DNA from 2 places in the Streptomyces sp. NPDC030838 genome. Region 2 is predicted to be linked to the other one. Evidence: riboswitches for the same ligand, from Rfam matches in the RefSeq annotation. Region 2 holds a riboswitch; the other holds the start of a gene.

What was found. A riboswitch is a leader RNA that binds a small molecule or an ion and turns the genes downstream of it on or off. The one in region 2 is predicted to bind cobalamin.
Region 1: linked by a shared signal. The riboswitch ahead of ACZ42A_RS05695 (energy-coupling factor ABC transporter permease) and the one ahead of ACZ42A_RS33950 (cobalamin biosynthesis protein) in region 2 are both predicted to bind cobalamin.

What each region holds. Positions count from the first base shown of each region.
Region 1 is NZ_JBVIED010000001.1:1,256,332-1,260,005, forward strand. Features, by position in the region: gene ACZ42A_RS05690 (LacI family DNA-binding transcriptional regulator) at 1-1,014, shown strand, start outside; cobalamin riboswitch at 1,139-1,323, shown strand; gene ACZ42A_RS05695 (energy-coupling factor ABC transporter permease) at 1,355-2,062, shown strand; gene ACZ42A_RS05700 (energy-coupling factor ABC transporter substrate-binding protein) at 2,062-2,433, shown strand; gene cbiQ (cobalt ECF transporter T component CbiQ) at 2,440-3,201, shown strand; gene ACZ42A_RS05710 (energy-coupling factor ABC transporter ATP-binding protein) at 3,198-3,674, shown strand, end outside.
Region 2 is NZ_JBVIED010000017.1:165,569-169,242, forward strand. Features, by position in the region: gene ACZ42A_RS33945 (cobyric acid synthase) at 1-1,075, opposite strand, end outside; gene ACZ42A_RS33950 (cobalamin biosynthesis protein) at 1,072-2,013, opposite strand; cobalamin riboswitch at 2,116-2,258, opposite strand; gene ACZ42A_RS33955 (nSTAND1 domain-containing NTPase) at 2,437-3,674, shown strand, end outside.

The DNA.
Region 1 (3,674 bases), on a different contig from region 2:
GACGTCGCGCGCGAGGCGGGCGTGTCGGTGGCAACCGTTTCCCGCACGCTGGCCGGGAACTATCCGGTGTCCGAGGCGACGCGCGCCCGGGTGATGGCCGCGGTGGAGTCCCTGCGCTACGTGGTGAACGTGCACGCCAAGGCGCTGTCCGGCGGCGTCGCCGGGCCGATCGCGCTGGTCATCCAGGACATCACCGGTCCCTCGCTCGCCCATGTCGCGGCGGGCGTGGAGCAGGAGGCGACCGCGCGCGGCCGGCTCAGCCTGGTGTGCGCGACGCACGGTGACGTGTCCCGCGAGGACGATCTCGTGCAGCTGATGCGCGAGCAGCACGCGGCGGCGGTCGTGCTGGTCGGCGGTGCCGTGACGGACGACGCCTACCACCGGCGGATGGCCGGGTACGCCACCGCGCTGGACGCCGCCGGGTCCCGGCTGGTGCTGGTCGGACGCCCGCCGCTGCCCGCCGGGGTGCCGGCCACGGTCGTGGAGTACGACAACCGGGGCGGGGCCTTCCAGGCCGCCTCGCATCTGCTGGCCGCCGGGCACCGGCGGATCCTCTTCCTCGGCGGGGAGCGCGGGCACAGCACGGCCCGGCAGCGGGCGGCCGGTTTCCGGGACGCGCTGCGCGCGCACGGTGTGCCGTACGAGGAGGAGTCCGACGTCCCCGGCACGTACACCCGCACGTCCGGATATCTGCGCACCCGGGACGCGTTGCGCGCCGGGCGGGACTTCACCGCCGTCCTCGCCGGCACCGACATGGTGGCGCTGGGCGCGCTGGCCGCGCTGCGCGAGGCCGGTCTGGACGTGCCGGGGGACGTGTCGGTGGTGGGCTTCGACGACGTGCCCTTCGCCGCCGATCTGACCCCGGCGCTGACCACCGTGCGGGTGCCGTACGAGGAGCTGGGCCGTACCGCGGTCCGGTTGGCCCTGGACCGGGAGGAGCGGCTTCCGGGGGACGACCATGTGGTGTTGAGCACGCAGTTCGTGGTCCGGCGGTCGGTGGCGCCGCCGCGGTGACGGGTGGACGCCCCAGTCCCTTCGGGGCGATTGGCCGTCGGGTCCCACGAGGGGCGTGCGCCGGTGACCGGGCGGTGCCGCCGGGCGCCCCCTGGGTGCGCTTGTCACCACCCCGAGCCGGGCATTACTGTCACCACGCCTTGGTGAACGGGAAATCCGGTGTGATGCCGGTGCGGCCCTCGCCACTGTGATCGGGAAGTCCGGCTCCGGCCCTCACGGGCAGCCACTGGGTCCTTCGGGACCCGGGAAGGCGGAGTTCGGGCGGTGGTACCCGTCAGCCAGGAGACCGGCCAAGGCGCGTCAACCATCCACGAGGTGCTGGAGAGGGTCTGTTCGAGCCATGCACATTGCCGAGGGTTTTCTGCCTCCGGCGCACGCGGTCGCCTGGGGCGTCGCGTCCGCGCCCTTCGTCGTCCACGGCGTCCGATCCCTGACCCGTGAGGTCCGTGAGCATCCCGAGAGCACGCTGCTGCTCGGCGCCTCCGGAGCCTTCACCTTCGTCCTGTCCGCGCTCAAACTGCCCTCGGTCACCGGCAGCTGCTCGCACCCCACCGGCACCGGTCTGGGCGCGATCCTGTTCCGGCCGCCCGCCATGGCGGTGCTCGGCACCATCACGCTGCTCTTCCAGGCGCTGCTGCTCGCCCACGGCGGGCTGACCACGCTCGGCGCCAACGTCTTCTCGATGGCGATCGTCGGGCCGTGGGCCGGATACGCCGTGTACAAGCTGCTGCGGCGGTACGAGGTGCCGCTCATGGTCGCGGTGTTCTTCGGCGCGTTCGTCGCCGACCTGTCCACCTACTGCGTCACCAGCGTCCAGCTGGCGCTCGCCTTCCCCGACCCGGGCAGCGGATTCCTGGGCGCGCTCGGCAAGTTCGGCTCCATCTTCGCCATCACCCAGATCCCGCTCGCGGTGAGCGAGGGCCTGCTGACGGTACTGGTCATGCGGCTGCTGGTGCAGTCGAGCAAGGGCGAACTGACCCGGCTGGGCGTGCTGGTGGCCGGCAAGCGGGCCGAGACGAAGCCGGCCGGGACCGAGGCGGTGGCGTGATGAGCCGGAACACGAAGATCAACGTTCTGCTGCTGCTCGTCGTGGTCGCGCTCGCCGTACTGCCGCTGGCACTCGGCCTCGGCGACGACGAGAAGGAGCCGTTCACGGGCGCCGACGCCCAGGCGGAGACGGCGATCACCGAGATCGACCCGGACTACGAGCCGTGGTTCTCGCCGCTGTACGAGCCGCCGTCCGGGGAGATCGAGTCGGCGCTGTTCGCCGTCCAGGCGGCGATCGGCGCGGGTGTCCTGGCCTACTACTTCGGTCTGCGGCGCGGCCGGCGGCAGGGCGAACAGCGCGCCCTGGCCCGGCGGGAGACCCTGGCGCCGCAGGACGCCGCCGCGGGCGCCGAGCGCGAGTCCGGGGTCTGAGCGCGCGTGCTGCCGATCGACGCGGCGGCGCACGGCAGCCGCTGGCGCCGCCGTCACCCGGTGGACAAGGCCGTGCTCGGACTCGGCCTGACGGTGCTCGCGATCTCCCTGCCGCCCTGGCCGGGCGCGGCCCTGGTGCTGTCCGCCGCGCTGGTCGTGCTGCTCGGCCCGGCGGGTGTGCCCGGGCGCCGGCTGTGGCGGGCGTACCGGGTGCCGCTCGGGTTCTGCGTGACCGGCGCGGCCACGCTGCTGGTCCAGGTGGGCGGACCCGGGGGATTCCTCGCACTCGCCCCCGGCGGCCCGGTGCGGGCCGGGGAGCTGCTGCTGCGTACCTCGGCCGCCTCGCTCGGGGTGCTGCTGTTCGCCTTCACCACGCCCATGTCCGACCTGCTGCCCCGGCTGGTGCGGGCCGGGGTGCCCGCGCCGGTCGTGGACGTCGCGCTGGTGACGTATCGGATGAGCTTTCTGCTGCTGGACTCGGTGCGGCTGATCCGGGACGCGCAGGCCGCCCGGCTCGGCCACACCACGCGGGCCGCGACCTGGCGTTCGCTGGCCGGGCTCGGCGCCACCGCGTTCGTCCGGGCCTTCGACCGGGCGACGCGGCTGCAGGCCGGGCTCGCCGGGCGCGGCTACGACGGCACCCTGCGCGTCCTGGTCCCCGAGGCCCGCGTCTCCGTCCGCTTCACGGCCGCGAGCTGCGCCCTGCTGGCGGCGCTGGCCGCGCTCACCTTCGCACTGGATTCGTACGGGAAAGGCACCCTGACATGAGCGAGGCCGCTGTCCTGGTCGCCCTGCGGGGCGCGTCCTTCGCGTACGAGGACGGCCCGGCCGTGCTCAGCGGGCTCGACTTCGAGGTCCGCGCGGGCCGGGCGCTGGCGCTGCTCGGCCGCAACGGCAGCGGCAAGACCACGCTGATGCGGCTGCTCAGCGGTGGACTGCGGCCGCGCGAGGGCGAGTTGGCGGTCGAGGGCACCGCGGTGCGCTACGACCGCAAGGGGCTGACCCGGCTGCGGACGACCGTGCAGCTGGTGGTGCAGGACCCGGACGACCAGCTGTTCGCCGCGTCCGTCGCGCAGGACGTGTCGTTCGGGCCGCTGAACCTGGGGCTGCCGGAGCCGGAGGTACGGGCTCGGGTCGCCGAGGCGCTGGCCGCCCTGGACATCACCGCGCTGGCCGACCGGCCCACCCATCTGCTGTCGTACGGGCAGCGCAAGCGGACCGCGATCGCGGGCGCGGTGGCG
Region 2 (3,674 bases):
GGCGGCTCTCGACGTCGTCCTCGATGTGCTCGCCGAGCACCTGGAAGCCGCCGCAGATGCCGAGGACGGGCCTTTCCTGCGCGGCCCTTCGGACGATGGCGTCCGCCAGCCCGCGCTCCCGCAGCCACTCCAGCGCCCGCACGGTTCCGCGCGTGCCCGGAATGACCACGAGGTCGGCGTCGGCCAGTTCCTCGGGCCGGTCCACGAACCGCACCACGACGCCCGGTTCGGCGGCGAGCGCGTCCACGTCCGTGAAGTTGGACATGAGGGGGACGGCACAGACGGCGACCCGCAGCACGTCCTCGCCGACGGGCGGGGCGACGTTCGACTCCCGCACGGTCCCGCGCAGGGAGACCCGCAGGCCGTCCTCCTCGTCGATGCCGAGCCCGTGCCGGAACGGCAGCACGCCGTACGTCCGCCGCCCCGTGAGCCCGTTCAGCATGTCGAGGCCGGGCGCCAGCAGGGAGACGTCACCGCGGAACTTGTTGACCAGGAAGCCGGCGACCAGCTCCTGGTCCTCCGGCGACAGCAGGGCGACCGTCCCGAAGAAGGACGCGAAGACGCCGCCGCGGTCGATGTCGCCGACGACGAGCACGGGCAGCCCGGCATTGCGCGCGATGCCCATGTTGACGATGTCGGTCCGCCGCAGATTGATCTCGGCGGGCGAACCGGCCCCCTCACAGATCACCGCGTCATACGTGCCCCGCAGTTCGGCGAGACAGTCCAGCACGGTGCCGAGCAGCTTCTGCTGCCGCCCGCCGTGATACCCGCGCGCGCTCAGCTCGCCCACCGGCTTGCCGAGCAGCACGACCTGGCTGCTCTGCTCGCCGCCCGGCTTGAGCAGCACGGGGTTCATCAGCGCGGTCGGCTCGACCCGGCAGGCCTGCGCCTGCATGGCCTGCGCCCGCCCGATCTCGGCACCCTCGCGCGTGACAAAGGAGTTGAGGGACATGTTCTGCGCCTTGAACGGCGCGACTTTGACGCCCTGTCGCACCAGCCACCGGCAGATCCCGGCGGTGACGACGCTCTTGCCGGCGTCGGAGGTGGTACCGGCGACGAGCAGACCACCGTTCATCGCTTACGCCCCTTCCTGATGAGGCGTGCGCCCGCGCACACGCCGAGCGCGAGCCAGCTCACGCGCCGGGAGAGCCGTACGGCCCGTCGGATGTCGTTGACGTGGACGGCGCGCCCCGCCTGGTTCAGCACGGGCCGGTGCTCCACGCGCCCCCCGTACGACAGCGTCCCGCCCAGCCGCACCCCGAGCGCCCCCGCGAACGAGGCCTCCACGGGCCCGGCGTTGGGGCTCGGATGCCTGGCGGCGTCGGCCCGCCAGGCATGCACGGCCCCGCGCGGATCGTCACCGGCGAGCGCGGCGAGTACGGCGGTCAGCCGCGCCCCCGGCCACCCGGCGAGGTCGTCGAGCCGGGCGGACGCCCACCCGTAACGCCGATACCGGGGCGACTTGTGCCCGACCATGGCGTCGAGGGTGTTGACGGCCCGGAACCCGAGCAGGCCGGGCACGCCCCCCACGGCCCCCCACACGAGCGCGCCCACGACGGCGTCGGAGGTGTTCTCGGCGACGGACTCGACGACGGCCCGGGCGATCCCGTCGGCGTCCAGCGCCTGCGGATCCCGCCCGCACAGATGGGGCAGCCGCTCCCGGGCGGCCTCGATGTCGCCCGCCTCCAGCGCCCGCCCGATGGCGGTGGCCTCGCGCGCGAGCGAGGTGCCGCCGACGACGGCCCAGGTGGCGGCGCCGGTCAGCGTGACGGAGGCGGCGGGGGAGGACCGTACGACCCGCGAGGCCACGGCCCCCAGGGTGATGGCGCCACCGGCGCACACCACGGCGTGCAGGACGCCCCGCCCCCGGTGGTCGCGGTACAGGACACGTTCGACGGCGGCCGCGGCCTGCCCGAACGCGGCGACCGGATGCCCGCGGCGCGGATCGCCGAGGAGCAGATCACCGAGGAGACCGGCGGCGGCGCCGTACGCGAAGACGCGATCGGCACGCATGGGACTCAGCCGACCGTGGGGACGGGGGGGAGCCTTCTGGAGTTCCTCGATCGGCAGCCGAGCATCGCGTTATGTCCTCACTCAGGGTGTCCGCGCCCTGGTTCGACGAGACCGGCGGTGAGAGTTCCTGGCTCCCGGGGGTTGTCCTTCCCCGGTCACAGTGGCGGGACCGCGCCGGATTCACACCGGGCTTCCTCTCCTGCCGCCGTACATGGCTCCGGCAGTCCACCACGCGGTCGGAACGGCCGTCAACTTGCCGTTGACCTGCGAGGGGGGAGTGTGCAGAACCCCACATGCCCGGCACCGGCCCGCGCTCCTCCCCGTGCGGGTGGCCTTCCGTGAAGCCGGTTGCGGGGGAGGCGGGGGGCGCCTCCAATACGTCGTGCGAAGTGCTACGAGGTGTGGGGAACTCGGCGAAAACGTATGAGCATTGATGAAGCGGGCGTACCGGGGGCGGCGGCGCGTTCCCCGGAGGGCCTCGGCGCGGCGGTGGTACGGGTGTGCGGCGGCGATGGGCGCCGCGTCGGGACCGGGTTCCTGCTGGCGCCCGGGACGGTGGCCACCTGCGCGCATGTCGTCGCGGACGCGCTGCGCACGGACGCTGGTTCGCCGACGCCGCCCACGTCACCGGTGACCGTGGAATTCCCGCTCCTGCCCGGCACGGTCACCTACGAGGCGTCGGTGACGGCCTGGCGGCCGGTGGCGGGGGACGGCAGCGGGGACATCGCCCTGCTGCGGCTGCCGGAAGGCGCACCCGCCGGAGCGGTCCCGCTCGCCGGCACCGGCGACGTCTGGCACCACCGCTTCCGCATCCTCGGCTTCCCCGCCACCGCCGAGCACGGCGCCTGGATCGGCGGACGGCTGCTCGGCGCGGTGGGCCAGGGCTGGATCTCGATGGAGACGGACGGCAGCACCGGCCACCGCATCGGCCCCGGCTGCAGCGGAGCGCCGGTCTGGGACGAGGAGGTGGGCGCGGTCATCGGCATGACCGTCGCCACCGACCGCGGCGCCTCGGCGGTGACGTCGTATCTCATCCCGGCGGCCACGTTGCTGGACCTCCGGCCAGGCCTGCGCCGCTGCCCCTACCGAGGCCTCGACGCCTTCCGCGAGGAGGACGCCGAGTACTTCTTCGGCCGCGAGGAGGAGACTCACCGCCTCCTGGACGCGGTCGAACGGCACCTGGTGGTACCGGTGGTGGGGCCGTCGGGCAGTGGCAAGACGTCGCTGGTCCGGGCGGGGGTGCTGCCGCGCCTGCGGGCCGAGGGGTTCACCGTGTCCGAGATCCGTCCGTTGCCCGGGACGCGGGCGTCGCTGACGGTGGCGAGGGCGGTGGTGGGGGTGCTGGGGGCGGGGGTTGATGCCGGGGCCGCCTCGGCGTCGGCGCCCGAGGCTGATTCCGCCGCCACCTCGGCGTCGTCGCTCGATCCCGGCGCTGATTCCGGCCCCGCCGCCGTGCCCGCGCCCCGGGGGGCCGAACCCGCTCGCCACCCTGCACTGACCACCGTGGAACACGAACGCGTGGCGCTGGCGTTGGCCGACCTGCTGGACTCCGCCGACGGCCCGACCCCCGCCGAACTCGGCCGCCGCCTGCTCGACCACTGCGGCCCGCAGGGCCATGTCTTCTTCCTCAACCAGCTGGAGGAGACGGTCGCGGCCGACCC